4 regions of the Citrobacter koseri ATCC BAA-895 genome follow, and region 2 is predicted to be linked to each of the others. Evidence: predicted binding sites of a transcription regulator. Region 2 holds the regulator's gene; each other region holds the start of a gene.

Region 1 (4,216 bases), 1.2 Mb from region 2:
CTTTAATGACGATCGGCGCGCCTTTCTCACGCAGGTAAGCCAGCGCGGGTTCGATCTCCGTGAAGTTCTGGTACTCCGCCGTCGGAATCTGGTGACGGGCGAGGAAATCCTTGGTGAAGGCTTTGGAGCCTTCCAGCTGTGCGGCGCCTTCGGTTGGGCCAAAGATTTTCAGGCCAGCGGCGCGGAAAGTATCCACCACGCCTTTCACCAGCGGCGCTTCCGGGCCGACGATGGTCAGATCGATCTTCTCGTTCTGGGCAAAGCTCAGCAGTGCCGGAATATCCGTGACGCCAATAGCGACGTTTTGCAGCGCTGGTTCCAGCGCTGTTCCGGCGTTACCTGGCGCGACATACACGGTTTCAACCTGCGGTGATTGTGCCGCTTTCCACGCCAGGGCGTGTTCGCGCCCGCCGTTGCCGATTACTAATACTTTCATTGTCTGCTCCGTGAATTAATGGCGGAAGTGACGCATGTCGGTGAAGATCATCGCAATGCCGTGTTCATCAGCGGCGGCAATGACTTCATCATCACGGATGGAGCCACCGGGCTGGATCACGCAGCTCACGCCAACGGCAGCCGCAGCATCAATACCGTCGCGGAACGGGAAGAACGCGTCAGAGGCCATTGCGGAACCTTTTACTTCCAGTCCTTCATCGCCCGCTTTAATACCGGCGATCTTCGCGGAATAAACGCGGCTCATCTGGCCCGCGCCAATACCGATAGTCATATTCTCTTTCGCGTACACAATCGCGTTGGATTTCACAAACTTCGCTACTTTCCAGCAGAACAGCGCGTCACGCAGCTCTTGTTCGGTCGGCTGACGTTTGGACACTACGCGCAGTTCGCCTTCGGTCACCATACCCAGGTCACGATCCTGAACCAGCAGGCCGCCGTTAACGCGTTTGAAGTCCAGGCCCGGGACGCGCTCGGCCCACTGACCACAGGTCAGGACGCGCACGTTCTGTTTGGCGGCGGTAATCTTCAGGGCGTCTTCAGATGCGGAAGGCGCAATGATCACTTCGACAAACTGACGGGAGATGATGGCCTGTGCCGTTTCGGCATCCAGTTCGCGGTTAAACGCGATGATGCCGCCGAATGCGGAGGTCGGGTCAGTCTTGTATGCGCGATCGTAGGCGTCGAGAATAGAAGTGCTTACCGCCACACCGCACGGGTTAGCGTGCTTCACGATGACGCAGGCGGGCTCGCTGAACTCTTTCACACACTCCAGCGCCGCGTCGGTATCGGCGATGTTGTTGTAGGAGAGCGCTTTGCCCTGTACCTGCTGCGCGGTCGCAACAGATGCTTCTTGCACATTCTCTTCTATATAGAAGGCCGCCTGCTGGTGGCTGTTTTCGCCGTAGCGCATATCCTGCTTCTTAATGAAGTTCAGATTCAGGGTACGCGGGAAGCGGCCAGCAGCCTCTTTGCTTTCACCGTGATATGCCGGAACCATGCTGCCGAAGTAGTTGGCAATCATGCTGTCGTAGGCAGCGGTGTGTTCGAAGGCTTTAATGGCGAGATCGAAGCGGGTATCAAGGGTCAGTGAACCGTCGTTGCTATCCATCTCTTTAATAATGGCGTCGTAGTCGCTGCTCTTTACAACGATAGCGACATCTTTATGGTTCTTGGCAGCGGAGCGCACCATGGTCGGGCCGCCGATATCAATGTTCTCTACGGCATCTTCCAGCGAGCAACCTTCACGAGCGACAGTCTGGGCGAACGGGTACAGGTTAACAACAACCATATCGATTGGCGCGATACCGTGTTGTTCCATAATTCCGTCATCCTGACCACGGCGACCGAGAATACCGCCGTGTACTTTCGGATGCAGGGTCTTCACGCGTCCATCCATCATTTCCGGGAAACCGGTGTAATCGGAAACTTCGGTCACCGGCAGACCTTTATCTGCTAACAGACGGGCAGTGCCCCCTGTAGACAGCAGCTCCACACCGCGTGCGGAAAGTGCCTGGGCGAATTCGACGATACCGGCCTTGTCAGAAACACTGAGCAGAGCGCGGCGGACTGGACGACGTTGTTGCATGGTAAATCCCCTGGATTTGACTATTACAGAGAGCGTTAGCTGAATTTTTCGTGAAAAACTCAGCTAACGCCCCTTACGGGGCATCCTTGTTTTGCGGTGGCATTGTAACGAAAACGTTTGCGCAACGCTCGCGAATTTTTCTTTTTCCATTCGATACCCTTTTATTCCTGTATTGAGCGCGTCTTTATTAAGGAGAGATTCAGGAAATGATCGCCAGGATTGTGGATAACTCTGTGTGTAAAAGGGTATAAGGCGGGGTTTTGCTGGGGAATGCAGCAGTCAGTCATTTTTCTGTCATTTTTCTATTGCGGCCTGCGGAGAACTCCCTATAATGCGCCTCCATCGACACGGCGGATGTGAATCACTTCACACAAACAGCCGGTTGATTAAAGAGAAAAATCCTGAAATTCAGGGTTGACTCTGAAAGAGGAAAGCGTAATATACGCCACCTCGCGACAGAGCGCTAAAGCGCGTCGCAACTGCTCTTTAACAATTTATCAGACAATCTGTGTGGGCACTCAAAGTGACATGGATTCTTAATGTCTTCGGACAATAAATGAATACCAAGTCTCTGAGTGAACACGTAATTCATTACGAAGTTTAATTCACGAGCATCAAACTTAAATTGAAGAGTTTGATCATGGCTCAGATTGAACGCTGGCGGCAGGCCTAACACATGCAAGTCGAACGGTAACAGGAAGCAGCTTGCTGCTTTGCTGACGAGTGGCGGACGGGTGAGTAATGTCTGGGAAACTGCCTGATGGAGGGGGATAACTACTGGAAACGGTAGCTAATACCGCATAACGTCGCAAGACCAAAGAGGGGGACCTTCGGGCCTCTTGCCATCAGATGTGCCCAGATGGGATTAGCTAGTTGGTGGGGTAACGGCTCACCAAGGCGACGATCCCTAGCTGGTCTGAGAGGATGACCAGCCACACTGGAACTGAGACACGGTCCAGACTCCTACGGGAGGCAGCAGTGGGGAATATTGCACAATGGGCGCAAGCCTGATGCAGCCATGCCGCGTGTATGAAGAAGGCCTTCGGGTTGTAAAGTACTTTCAGCGGGGAGGAAGGTGTTGTGGTTAATAACCGCAGCAATTGACGTTACCCGCAGAAGAAGCACCGGCTAACTCCGTGCCAGCAGCCGCGGTAATACGGAGGGTGCAAGCGTTAATCGGAATTACTGGGCGTAAAGCGCACGCAGGCGGTCTGTTAAGTCAGATGTGAAATCCCCGGGCTCAACCTGGGAACTGCATCTGATACTGGCAGGCTTGAGTCTCGTAGAGGGGGGTAGAATTCCAGGTGTAGCGGTGAAATGCGTAGAGATCTGGAGGAATACCGGTGGCGAAGGCGGCCCCCTGGACGAAGACTGACGCTCAGGTGCGAAAGCGTGGGGAGCAAACAGGATTAGATACCCTGGTAGTCCACGCCGTAAACGATGTCGACTTGGAGGTTGTGCCCTTGAGGCGTGGCTTCCGGAGCTAACGCGTTAAGTCGACCGCCTGGGGAGTACGGCCGCAAGGTTAAAACTCAAATGAATTGACGGGGGCCCGCACAAGCGGTGGAGCATGTGGTTTAATTCGATGCAACGCGAAGAACCTTACCTGGTCTTGACATCCACGGAAGTTTTCAGAGATGAGAATGTGCCTTCGGGAGCCGTGAGACAGGTGCTGCATGGCTGTCGTCAGCTCGTGTTGTGAAATGTTGGGTTAAGTCCCGCAACGAGCGCAACCCTTATCCTTTGTTGCCAGCGGTTAGGCCGGGAACTCAAAGGAGACTGCCAGTGATAAACTGGAGGAAGGTGGGGATGACGTCAAGTCATCATGGCCCTTACGACCAGGGCTACACACGTGCTACAATGGCATATACAAAGAGAAGCGACCTCGCGAGAGCAAGCGGACCTCATAAAGTATGTCGTAGTCCGGATTGGAGTCTGCAACTCGACTCCATGAAGTCGGAATCGCTAGTAATCGTGGATCAGAATGCCACGGTGAATACGTTCCCGGGCCTTGTACACACCGCCCGTCACACCATGGGAGTGGGTTGCAAAAGAAGTAGGTAGCTTAACCTTCGGGAGGGCGCTTACCACTTTGTGATTCATGACTGGGGTGAAGTCGTAACAAGGTAACCGTAGGGGAACCTGCGGTTGGATCACCTCCTTACCTGAAAGAAC
Region 2 (4,216 bases):
CTGGCGCCCCAGGTGGCGACCACGCTCAGCGCATAGAGAACCAGTAACCAGGGCAACAGCTGTTGACCCTGCCATTTTTGCAGCGCCGCGCGGCAACCGTAACCGCCCACCAGGAACGCGATGGTCTGCGGTACATAACTCAGGCCAATTACCGCCGGGCTATAGCCCATTTCGCTGAGGATAAACGGGGAACCCGTCAGCCAGGCAAAAAAGCTGGCGGAGCAGGCGGCGTAAATCAGGACGTTGCCGCGATAAGTTTGTGAACGCAGCAGGCTGGCGAAGGTCAGTTTTTCCTGGCTGTGGTCATGTGCTTTTGTTGTTGGCTTTAAGCGTAAGGCGGGCAGCATCAATATCAGCGTAATGATGAACAGCGTGGCAAAAATGGCCTGCCAGGAAAAATGCGTCAGGATCCAACTGCCGAGTAAAGGCGCAAGGGCGGGCGATAAACCGACCAGCGGCATAATGGTAGCGAAGATGCGATTAATTTTTTGCGTTGGATAATAATCCGTCACCAGTGCCTGCCAGATCACCGTAGCGGCACAAACCCCCACCGCCTGAATAAAACGCAGTACCAGCAGCCCAGTAGCGCTTTCGACCCACATCATCCCCAGACTGCCCAGCGCGAAGATGGAGAGACCCAGCAGCAAAATGGGTTTACGCCCGTAACGGTCTGACAGCGGCCCCCACAGCAGTTGCGCGACGGCGAAACCGGCCAGGAACAGACTGAGGCTGGCGCTGACAGCCGCCGCCGGTGTTTGCAGGTCGGCCTGAATTGCCGCGAACGCAGGCAGATACATATCTGTTGCCAGAAAGCCCAGCACGCTGAGACCCGCCAGCCAGACTAAAAAACCTTTTCCGGGTTGCATAATTGTTTCTCTTTTCCAGAAGTAAGACATTGCCGCTGAGTGTAGGGAGTGAAATTCTGCTTGTGAAACGCTAATATTTGGCTACTGGATTCAAAATTTTTGCAGGCAGAATATGTGGTCAGAATATTCACTCGAAGTGGTTGATGCCGTTGCCCGTAATGGCAGTTTTAGTTCTGCGGCGCAGGAGTTGCACCGCGTGCCTTCTGCGGTGAGCTACACCGTCCGTCAACTGGAAGAGTGGCTGGCGGTGCCGCTTTTCGAACGACGCCATCGGGATGTTGAACTGACCCCCGCCGGGGCATGGTTTTTAAAGGAAGGGCGCTCTGTTATCAAAAAAATGCAGATCACCCGACAGCAGTGCCAGCAGATCGCCAACGGCTGGCGGGGTCAACTGGCGATTGCGGTCGACAATATTGTTAAGCCGGAGCGCACCCGGCAGATGATTGTTGATTTTTATCGTCATTTTGATGATGTGGAATTGCTGGTCTTTCAGGAGGTATTTAACGGCGTCTGGGATGCGCTGTCGGACGGGCGCGTGGAGCTGGCTATCGGCGCGACGCAGGCCATTCCGGTTGGAGGACGCTACACCTTTCGCGATATGGGGATGCTGAGCTGGAGCTGCGTGGTCGCCCGCCATCATCCGCTGGCGTCAATGGCTGGCCCGCTCAGTGACGACACGTTGCGCAACTGGCCGTCGCTGGTCCGGGAGGATACCTCGCGTACGCTTCCGAAGCGCATCACCTGGCTGCTGGATAACCAAAAACGCGTGGTGGTGCCGGACTGGGAATCTTCAGCGACCTGCCTTTCCGCGGGACTGTGTGTGGGAATGGTGCCGACCCACTTTGCTAAGCCGTGGATCGACAGCGGGAAATGGGTGGCGCTACAGCTTGAGAATCCGTTTCCTGATGCGGCGTGCTGTCTGACGTGGCAGCAGAACGACACGTCGCCCGCGCTGGCCTGGTTACTGGACTATCTGGGCGACAGCGAAACGCTGAATAAAGAGTGGTTACGGGAGCCGGAAGAGGCTCCCGCAGAAGGGGATTAACGGCGATAGTCGCGGAATGGGCCATCGGCGACAGAGCGACGCTCAATCAGACGCGGATGCACCTCAATGGACTGCGACTCTTCGCGTTTATTGACGATACGGTCAAGCAGCATATTGAAGGCCGTTTCACCCAGAGAATCTTTCGGCTGGTGAATCGTCGTCAGCGCAGGCGTAAAGTAACGCGCGTTGCGTACGTTGTCGTAGCCGATGACCGAGATATCCTGCGGTACGCGCAGCCCCATCTCGTCAGCGGCGCACAACGCGCCCATCGCCATAATGTCGCCACCGCAGAATACGGCCGTCGGGCGGTGAGACTGGGAGATCATTTGCTGCATCGCGCGGTAGCCTGATTCCGGCTCGAAATCACCCTGAACGATCCAGTTTTCCGGCACGTTTATCAGCGCTTCTTCCATCGCTTTCATAAAGCCAGCCAGACGACCTGCGCCGGTGTTGCGTTCCATCGGGCCGGGGATCACGCCAATTTCACGGTGGCCGCGTTCAACCAGATAACGACCGGCCATATAGCCGCCTGCAAAGGCGTTATCAATGACCGTATCGGTAAAGTCCGCTTTGGCTTCGCCCCAGTCCATCACCACCATCGGGATATGGCGATACTCTTCAAGCATAGAGAGCAGGGACTCAGGGTATTCGGAACACATGACCAGCAGGCCATCCACGCGTTTTTGCGCCATCATGGAGAGGTACGCGCGCTGTTTTTCCAGGTTGTTCCAGGCGTTGCCCAGAATCAGCGTATATCCTTTCTGGAAACAGTTCTTTTCAACGGCTTCGATAATTTCAGCAAAATAGGCGGCTTCGCTGCTGGTCGCCAGCAAACCAATCGATTTGGTGTGGTTAACCTTCAGGCTGCGGGCAACCGCGCTGGGAGAGTAGTGCAGCTCTTTAATGGCTGCCCATACCGCGTTGCGCGTCTCTTCCGCAACGAAGCGCGTTTTGTTAATTACGTGTGATACGGTTGTAGTGGAAACGTTTGCTCGCTTCGCCACATCTTTAATTGTTGCCATTACATCTCACTCCAGACCATATCCTGAACTCCTGAAAATACTGTAAGTAAACGTTTGCCTTTACACACCTTGATCGCAACGTCAGGGTTGCGGCACGCCGGGAAAACGACACGGAACATCAGGAAGGGGGCAATGGCCGGTACGCTAATCAAGTAAGCGTGGAATTTTGTCTGATCTTGACGAAAAGGGGAAGAGTTAAAAGCGCTTATCAATATAAATCATGGGAGATTTTTGCATTCAAGTGTGTAAAAATGCGCAATATCACTTTTTGTGTGGGAATAAAAAGGAGAAAACTTGATGAGCACCGATCTGAAATTTTCGTTAGTGACCACCATTATTGTGCTGGGCCTGATTGTCGCAGGCGGTCTGACTGCCGCACTGAACTGATTTACCTCTGAGGGAGAGCATTCTCCCTCTGTCTTTCCTCTCTCTTCTTCCTCATTTTTAACCAAATCGTAAAAGTCTTTTGCTATTTTGCTTACTTTATTAGTTTTGTGATTGATGTCATGCTTTTGACTCTTTTGCGTGCCTCGTGACGGCACGAAGCTGCGGAGTCGATGTATGAAAATAAATTATCCCTTACTGGCGCTGGCAATTGGCGCATTTGGTATTGGAACCACCGAGTTCTCTCCTATGGGCTTGTTGCCTGTTATCGCTCGCGGCGTGGATGTCTCGATTCCTGCGGCCGGAATGCTAATCAGCGCGTATGCCGTTGGTGTGATGGTCGGCGCACCGTTGATGACGCTGCTGCTTTCCCATCGCGCACGTCGTAATGCGCTTATTTTTTTGATGGCGATTTTTACCCTCGGAAATGTGCTGTCGGCCATCTCGCCGGATTACACTACGTTGATGCTGTCGCGGATTCTGACCAGCCTGAATCACGGCGCTTTCTTCGGTCTGGGGTCGGTGGTGGCGGCCAGCGTCGTCCCCAAACATAAACAGGCCAGTGCGGTCGCCACCATGTTTATGGGGCTGACAATCGCCAATATTGGCGGTGTTCCTGCGGCGACCTGGCTGGGGGAAACCATTGGCTGGCGTATGTCCTTCATGGCGACGGCGGGGCTGGGCGTAATTTCAATGATTAGCCTCTTTTTCTCGTTGCCGAAAGGCGGGGCGGGAGAGCGCCCTGAGGTGCGCAAAGAGCTGGCGGTGCTGTTGCGACCACAGGTGTTATCGGCATTACTGACCACCGTTCTGGGCGCAGGCGCGATGTTTACACTCTATACCTATATCGCCCCAGTGCTGCACAGCATTACGCATGCAACGCCTGCTTTCGTTACCGG
Region 3 (4,216 bases), 260 kb from region 2:
CAAGCGGATGAGTCTGAATGACTTCATTATTCTTTTCCATTATGCCCCCTAATACGTGTTACAAGACAACGGTTTTCGAGGTTCAATGCGTGTTTTTTTTCTGAAGCAACTTCAGTATATCAATAAATAAGGCTATTCACTGGAAATTTAAAGGGTGACAGAATAAATTTCTTCTTTTTAAGAATTATGTGCACAATAAAACAGCATGTTATTCATATTTTTTTGGCATGTTGTGCAGTTATTTTGAGTAATGGATTAAAAAGCGACCAGTTGCGCAAATAAAAAAGCCGGGGCGACCCGGCAAAAACGAACATTACTGCATATCATTTTTTATTCATTGACGAACCAGTCATCCGCGCTTTCCCAGGTTTCCTGTAGGATTTCGCTGATGCGTTCTTTATCCTCTTTTGTCGCGCCAATGACCGACAAATTGTTGGCTGCGGCATAACGGACGACAACATTGCCCGCGTTATCTGGAAAAGAGTGATGGATACGGCGGGAGAGTTCACCGGCCAGCGCGTCAATCGCGCCAGCAGGCAAAGGTGACGTTTTCGCTATAGTGACTTCAATACGCATAATGGCCCCCTGTTGAATATACTGTGTATTTATACAGTTAACCTTTCCGGCTTACAACAGTTGGCCACATTTTTTTTATTATTTTACTGACCAGCGTACGCGCTCGCCGCCCAGGAAGGGCACCAGTGAGTCATCGGCAAGCGTGATGCTTTCCGGGACGAGCTGCTCTTCGCGTACCAGTTCAACGTAGGTTTCATTGACCGACAGGCCGTAGAACCGTGGCCCATTGAGTGAGCAGAACGCTTCAAAATGCGCGAGGGCGTTCATCTCTTCAAAGACCGTAGCGTAGCTGCCAAGCGCCGTCGGGGCATTAAAGCAGCCTGCGCAGCCGCAGCTGGTTTCTTTCCGATGACGGGCGTGCGGCGCGGAGTCGGTACCGAGGAAGGCACGGCTAAATCCGCTGGCGACCAGTTCACGCAAGGCCTGCTGGTGGACGTTACGTTTGAGGATCGGCAGGCAATACAGATGCGGGCGAATGCCGCCGACCAGCATATGGTTGCGATTAAACATCAGATGCTGTGGCGTGATGGTGGCGGCTAACAGCTCGTTGCCGTCGCGAACGTACTCTGCGGCATCTTTGGTGGTAATGTGCTCAAATACAACCTTCAACGCCGTCAGACGCTGGCGCAGCGGCTCCATCACCGTTTCAATAAACCGTGCTTCGCGGTCAAAAATATCGATATCAGCATGGGTAACTTCGCCGTGTACCAGCAACGGCATGCCGAGTTTTTCCATGCGCTCCAGTACCGGCATGATCGTATCGACAGAGGTGACGCCGTGGCTGGAGTTGGTGGTCGCGTTGGCCGGATAGAGTTTTGCTGCGGTAAAGACACCTTCGCGGAATCCGCGCTCAAGCTCATCAGGATCAAGCGTATCCGTTAAGTAGCAGGTCATCAGTGGGGTAAAGTCATGCCCGGCAGGAACGGCATCAAGAATGCGCTGGCGGTATGCGATGGCCGCATCGACCGTCGTAACAGGCGGCGCCAGGTTCGGCATCACTATCGCGCGGCCATAAATTTCACTGGTGTAAGGCACGACAGTTTTTAACATGTCGCCATCGCGAAGGTGAACGTGCCAGTCGTCTGGGCGGCGGATCTTTAAAACCTGGGATGGTGCAGTCATTAATATGCTCCGGCTGGGGGATAGTCATTTTTGCCGGAAACCAAGGATAAGCGGAAACGTTTTCGTTTGCACGAAAAAAAAGGGCGCAAATGCGCCCTGGTGCGTTAGTCGGTGAACGGGATGATGATTTCGCCCGGTTTAACCTCTATGCCTTTGGCATATTTTTTCGCCAGCGCTTCGCCTTTGCTGCTGTCTTCACGCAAAACGTAGGCCGGTTGCTGATTAAAATAATTACGCAACGACTGATTCAGGTAAGGCATCAGCGTTTGCAGCACCGATTGCATTTTTTCCGGCGTTACGGTTGCATCCACCACTTCCATTTCTTGCAGATAAATCGCGCCTTTTTCTTTGTTAAAGACCGGTAGCGCTTTCAGCTTCAGTTTCATGGTGGCTTTCTGGCTGCCAAACAGGGAGCTCATATCCAGGTTCGCATCACCGGTTAGCGTGACTTTGTTGGGCTCTTCCCGGCCAATCTGGCTGCTGAGATTCGTCAGTACAATATGCGCATCCGCGATGCCCGGTAAGCCAATGTCTTTGGAAAAATTATTCCGTTTTTCAAGCGCCTGATTAATTTCTTGCTCGCTTACCGTGTACTGCGTGAGTTGGTTGCAGCCAACCAACAGGCCGCTAACCAACAATGCAGCGGCAAAGACAATCTTTTTCATGGGGTTCCTCAACATGATGCCCGTGTCGTAATCCTGACACAAAGCAGCATGTGGCACCAGCACGCCGCGCACCAGCAGAAAAAACTGAAAGGGTGGCGGCATGGCGCCTCCACCCACAAGCATTAGAGGGCCATAGACGATAACAGATTGATTTGCGTCTGTTTTGCCATGTTATCACGGTAATCAGCGACCCGGGTTGGCCAGTTTATGCCAGCGACCAGCGTCAGGTTACGTAATAACGGGAACAGATGAATATCGTCTTCAGACAGTTCACCGTTCACGGCATTAGGCTGCACAATCAATTTATCCAGCGCGCGCAGATCGTCGCTGATGTTTTTGATGAGCCCACTGGAATGCGCCAGATTTTCGCCAAAGTCGCCAATCATGGCCTCTTTTTTCTCGGTGAAGTATTTCCGCGCCGACGGCGTGGAAAACTCATCAAATGCCGATTTTGCGAAACGCGGAAGGAGCAGGCGATTGGCGTAACCGTTAACTTTGCGTAACCACTCATCAATCGCGGGGTTCTGTTTTCCGATCAGCAAGGGTTTGCCGTCAAGGTTGTCCACATAATGGACGATATCCATACTTTCGGGCAGATAACGGCTGTCGTCCTTTTGCAGAATGGGCGCCATTTTTTTGCCGATCATGCGGGTGGGCGTTGCGTCGTCGTCGTTTGCCAGGACGTTTAGCTCAACGGGAATATTTTTCAGGCCGAAAATCATGCGGGCTTTGATGCAGAAAGGGCAGTGATCGTAAATATAAAGCTTCACGTTTCTCCTCCATTTAACTGTCGGTTCTCTTTCAGTATGGAGGAGATGAAAGCAGGTATCAAATCAGGCGCCTGGCTCCAGCATGCCGCGTGGCGTCCGTTTGTGGCTGAATTGCCAACCGAGCGCAAGAAAGGTCATGATTCCGATTACCCCAAGCATCATCCAGGGCAGTTCAGGCTGTTGCAGCGCTTTCCCCATATCGAACAACCATCCTCCGCCGATATACCCTATCGCGCCGCCAATGGCTAAACCCAGTCGACTGAAGCCCATATAGCTGCCGCGCGCCCGCGCATCGGCCAGTGAGGCGCTGAGCGTTTCACGCGCCGGTTCCGCAATGACCGAGCCGATATAGAACGTGCAAATGAGCGTGAAGAGCTGCTGTAAATTACCGACCAGCCCGACAGGCAACATACTGAGCGACATCAGCAGCAGTCCGGCCATCAGGCGGTGCTCCAGGCGAAAACGTTTCTCGCTCCAGCGGGCGATTGGGTAGAGCAGCGTCAGCGAGAGGCAGGCTTCGATCGCATACATCCACTTGACGGCGGACGGTGATCCCGCGATGTCATTGACCATGATGGGCAGCATCAGCATTACCTGTACGGCCAGCATGTAGTATCCCGCCAGGGTCAGTACGTAAGTCACGAACCGTTTGTCCGCCATGACGCGCCCCATGCCCTCGCGTACCGGGATTTTCACCGTTGACAGCTTCCATGCCGGAAGCAACCAGGCGTTAAACGCGGCGCACAAAACGAACAGTACCGCCCCCGTCGCGCATACCAGACGAAAATCGTACTGTAACAACCAGCTACCCAATAGCGCGCCAGTCACGGCGCCCGCGCTGTCCTGCATCATCAACAGCGAAAAGAAACGACCGCGTTGTTCAGGGCGAATCAGCTTGACGACCAGCGCAGAGCGCGGCGGATCGAAAAGGGTGCCGCCAAGCCCGGAAAGAAAGCAGGAAAACCAGAGCAGCCAGGGCTCATGGGCGATCCCCATCGTCGCGAATCCGGCTGCGCGCATAAGCATCCCGGTAACAATCATTGGCTTCGCGCCAAAACGGTCGGCAATCGCGCCGCCAAAAAT
Region 4 (4,216 bases), 1.2 Mb from region 2:
CGGCGCTGTGGCTGTTTAAGCAGGCTCAGCTTGACGTGGTGATTCTGGAAGTCGGGCTGGGCGGACGTCTGGACGCGACCAATATTGTTGATGCGGATGTTGCGGTAGTGACCAGCATTGCGCTGGATCATACCGACTGGCTGGGGCCGGACCGCGAAAGTATCGGGCGTGAGAAGGCGGGGATCTTCCGGGCGGAAAAACCGGCTATCGTCGGCGAACCGGAAATGCCGTATACCATCGCCGATGTGGCGCAGGAAACCGGGGCGCAGTTACAGCGTCGCGGCGTGGACTGGCATTATGATGTGACGGGCGACGGCTGGTCGTTTACGGACGGCGAAGGTACGCTGGCGAATCTTCCGCTACCGCAGGTGCCTCAGCCTAACGCCGCCACCGCGCTGGCGGCACTGCGCGCCAGCGGGCTGAACATCAGCGAGCAGGCGATTCGTGACGGCATTGCCCGGGCGATTTTGCCCGGTCGTTTCCAGATAGTGAGCGAATCGCCACGGGTGATTCTGGATGTCGCACATAATCCCCATGCTGCGGAATATCTGACAGAGCGCCTGAAAATGTTGCCGAAAAACGGGCGTATACTTGCCGTTATCGGTATGCTACATGATAAAGATATCGCAGGGACGTTAGCCTGGCTGAAAAGCGTGGTCGACGACTGGTATTGCGCGCCGCTGGAAGGGCCGCGCGGCGCGACGGCGGAGCAATTGCTGGAACATCTGGGCAAAGGCACTGTCTATGACAGTGTCGCGCTGGCGTGGCATGCAGCGCTGGCAGAGGCGAAACCAGAAGATACCGTGCTGGTGTGTGGATCATTTCATACGGTTGCACATGTCATGGAAGTGATGGACGCGGGGAGAAGCGGTGGCGAGTAAGTTTCAGAATCGTTTAGTTGGCACAATCGTGCTGGTCGCTCTCGGGGTGATTGTGCTTCCCGGGTTGCTCGACGGGCAGAAAAAACACTATCAGGATGAGTTTGCGGCGATCCCGCTGGTGCCAAAGCCTGGCGATCGCGATGAGCCTGATATGATGCCAGCCGCAACACAGGCGTTGCCGACCCAGCCGCCTGAAGGCGCTGCTGAGGAGGTGCGTGCCGGAGATGCGGCAGCGCCGTCTCTGGACCCTTCCCGTTTTGCTGCGGAAAACAACGCCAGTTTCGATCCTGTCCCCGCACCTGTTGAGCCGCCGAAACCTAAACCGGTTGAAAAGCCGAAACCACAGCCGAAGCCGCAGCAACCGGTAGCGGCAACGCCGACACCGGCGCCTGAGCCGAAACCTGCTGCTGAAGAAAAACCCGCGCCAACGGGTAAAGCGTACGTTGTGCAGTTGGGGGCGTTGAAAAATGCCGATAAGGTCAATGAGATAGTGGGTAAACTTCGTGGCGCGGGCTTCCGGGTATATACTTCTCCGTCAACGCCGGTACAGGGTAAAATAACCCGTATCCTCGTCGGGCCTGACGCCTCAAGAGATAAGCTGAAAAATTCTCTTGGCGAGTTACAGCAGATCTCCGGTTTGAGTGGCGTGGTGATGGGTTACAGCCCGAACTAAGCCACCGCTGCCTGATGGCGACGCTGCGCGTCTTATCAGGCCTACGATGTACTGTTTTCCAGGCCGGATAAGGTGCTTGCCCGCCATCCGCGCGGAGTTCAGCCAGGCCTACGGTGTACTGTTTTGTAGGCCGGATAAGGTGCTTGCACCGCCATCCGGCAATGCCCGAAGAGGCAAAAAGTTTGATGGCGTTGAATATTTTTTCAGCGCCATTTTTATTTACGCGCGGGAAGGAAATCCCTACGCAAACGTTTTCTTTTTCTGTTAGAATGCGCCCCGAACAGGACGACAGGGCGTAAAATCGTGGGACACATATGGTCTGGATTGATTACGCCATTATCGCGGTGATTGGTTTTTCCTGTCTGGTTAGCCTGATCCGTGGCTTTGTTCGTGAAGCGTTATCGTTGGTGACATGGGGTTGTGCTTTCTTTGTCGCCAGCCATTACTACACTTACCTGTCTGTCTGGTTTACGGGCTTTGAAGACGAACTGGTTCGAAATGGGATTGCTATCGCGATACTGTTTATCGCGACGCTTATCGTCGGCGCTATCGTGAACTTTGTGATAGGTCAGCTGGTGGAGAAAACCGGCCTGTCGGGTACTGACAGGGTGTTGGGGATCTGTTTTGGCGCGCTGCGAGGAGCGTTAATCGTCGCCGCCATTCTGTTCTTTCTCGATACGTTTACCGGCCTGTCGAAAAGCGAAGACTGGAGCAAGTCGCAGCTTATCCCGCAGTTCAGTTTCATCATCAGATGGTTCTTTGACTATCTGCAAAGCTCGTCAAGTTTCTTGCCCAGAACGTAACGGTTCTGAGATGTGGCTTAACGAGGAAAAGACGTATGTGCGGTATTGTCGGTATCGCCGGTGTTATGCCGGTAAACCAGTCGATTTATGACGCGTTAACGGTGCTCCAGCATCGTGGTCAGGATGCCGCTGGCATCATCACCATTGATGCCAACAACTGCTTCCGCTTGCGTAAGGCAAACGGACTGGTGAGCGATGTTTTTGAAGCTCGCCATATGCAGCGTATGCAGGGCAATATGGGCATCGGGCATGTGCGTTACCCAACGGCTGGCAGCTCCAGCGCCTCCGAAGCTCAACCTTTTTACGTCAACTCGCCGTATGGCATCACGCTTGCTCATAACGGCAACCTGACCAACGCGCATGAGCTGCGTAAAAAGCTGTTTGAAGAAAAACGTCGTCACATTAACACCACGTCAGATTCTGAAATCCTGCTCAATATTTTTGCCAGCGAGCTGGATAACTTCCGTCATTACCCGCTGGAAGCCGATAACATTTTTGCCGCCATTGCCGCGACCAACCGCCAGATTCGCGGCGCGTATGCCTGTGTGGCGATGATTATCGGGCACGGTATGGTGGCTTTCCGCGATCCGAACGGCATCCGCCCGCTGGTGCTGGGCAAACGCGACATTGGCGATGGCCGCACTGAATATATGGTTGCGTCCGAAAGCGTGGCGCTTGATACGCTGGGCTTCGAATTCCTGCGCGATGTGGCGCCGGGCGAAGCGGTGTACATCACCGAAAAAGGCCAGTTGTTTACCCGCCAGTGCGCGGATAACCCGGTCAGCAATCCGTGCCTGTTCGAATACGTCTACTTTGCGCGCCCGGACTCGTTCATCGATAAAATTTCCGTCTACAGCGCCCGCGTGAATATGGGGACGAAGCTGGGCGAAAAAATTGCCCGTGAATGGGAAGATCTGGATATCGACGTGGTGATCCCGATTCCAGAAACCTCCTGCGATATCGCGCTGGAAATCGCCCGCATTCTGGGTAAACCGTACCGCCAGGGCTTTGTGAAAAACCGCTACGTTGGCCGGACGTTTATCATGCCGGGCCAGCAGTTGCGCCGTAAGTCCGTGCGTCGCAAGCTGAACGCCAACCGCGCTGAATTCCGCGATAAGAACGTCCTGCTGGTGGATGACTCCATCGTGCGCGGCACCACCTCTGAACAGATTATTGAGATGGCCCGTGAAGCAGGCGCGAAGAAGGTCTATCTGGCTTCTGCGGCGCCGGAAATTCGCTTCCCGAACGTTTACGGTATCGATATGCCAACGGCAAATGAGCTGATTGCTCACGGTCGTGAAGTGGATGAAATTCGCCAGATCATCGGCGCTGATGGGCTTATCTTCCAGGATCTGGACGATTTGATTGAAGCTGTTCGCGCTGAGAACCCGGATATTCAGCAGTTTGAATGTTCGGTCTTTAACGGCGTGTATGTCACAAAAGACGTTGACCAGCAGTATCTCGACTATCTGGATTCCCTGCGTAATGATGACGTCAAAGCGATGCAGCGTCAGAACGAAGTGGAAAACCTGGAAATGCATAACGAAGGTTAATCTCTCCTCCCGGCAAGGGTGCGCAATCCGCGCCCTTGCTTGCAACGCCCCGTAAAATCCTGCAAAGTCAGCCCAGACGCAAGAAAGGGCAAAAATCATGAAACGACTCATTGTAGGGATTAGCGGCGCCAGCGGCGCGATTTATGGCGTGCGCTTGTTGCAGGTTCTGCGTGACGTGGCGGATGTGGAGACCCACCTGGTGATGAGTCCGGCTGCGCGTCAGACGCTTGCGCTGGAAACCGAATTTTCCTTGCGGGAGGTGCAGGCTCTGGCCGATGTCACCCATGATGCGCGCGATATTGCCGC

The links. The regulator PurR, encoded in region 2, represses purine synthesis genes. The targets are predictions, from matches to a motif close to CANGCAAACGTTTGCNTG.
Region 1: a site for PurR is predicted at 2,148-2,165, ahead of purH (bifunctional phosphoribosylaminoimidazolecarboxamide formyltransferase/IMP cyclohydrolase). Genes of this name have one in related genera too.
Region 3: a site for PurR is predicted at 1,748-1,765, ahead of pyrC (dihydroorotase). Genes of this name have one in related genera too.
Region 4: a site for PurR is predicted at 1,796-1,813, ahead of cvpA (colicin V production protein). Genes of this name have one in related genera too.

Annotation. Positions count from the first base shown of each region.
Region 1 is NC_009792.1:2,761,165-2,765,380, reverse strand. It holds gene purD (phosphoribosylamine--glycine ligase) at 1-436, opposite strand, end outside; gene purH (bifunctional phosphoribosylaminoimidazolecarboxamide formyltransferase/IMP cyclohydrolase) at 452-2,041, opposite strand; rRNA gene CKO_RS12720 (16S ribosomal RNA) at 2,664-4,205, shown strand.
Region 2 is NC_009792.1:1,604,029-1,608,244, reverse strand. It holds gene punC (purine nucleoside transporter PunC) at 1-866, opposite strand, end outside; gene punR (DNA-binding transcriptional activator PunR) at 979-1,911, shown strand; gene purR (HTH-type transcriptional repressor PurR) at 1,908-2,933, opposite strand; gene cydH (cytochrome bd-I accessory subunit CydH) at 3,231-3,320, shown strand; gene CKO_RS07130 (MFS transporter) at 3,495-4,216, shown strand, end outside.
Region 3 is NC_009792.1:1,861,457-1,865,672, reverse strand. It holds gene bssS (biofilm formation regulator BssS) at 1-40, opposite strand, end outside; gene dinI (DNA damage-inducible protein I) at 331-576, opposite strand; gene pyrC (dihydroorotase) at 655-1,698, opposite strand; gene CKO_RS08485 (lipoprotein) at 1,803-2,363, opposite strand; gene grxB (glutaredoxin 2) at 2,486-3,133, opposite strand; gene mdtH (multidrug efflux MFS transporter MdtH) at 3,197-4,216, opposite strand, start outside.
Region 4 is NC_009792.1:452,863-457,078, forward strand. It holds gene folC (bifunctional tetrahydrofolate synthase/dihydrofolate synthase) at 1-881, shown strand, start outside; gene dedD (cell division protein DedD) at 871-1,554, shown strand; gene cvpA (colicin V production protein) at 1,869-2,357, shown strand; gene purF (amidophosphoribosyltransferase) at 2,393-3,910, shown strand; gene ubiX (flavin prenyltransferase UbiX) at 4,008-4,216, shown strand, end outside.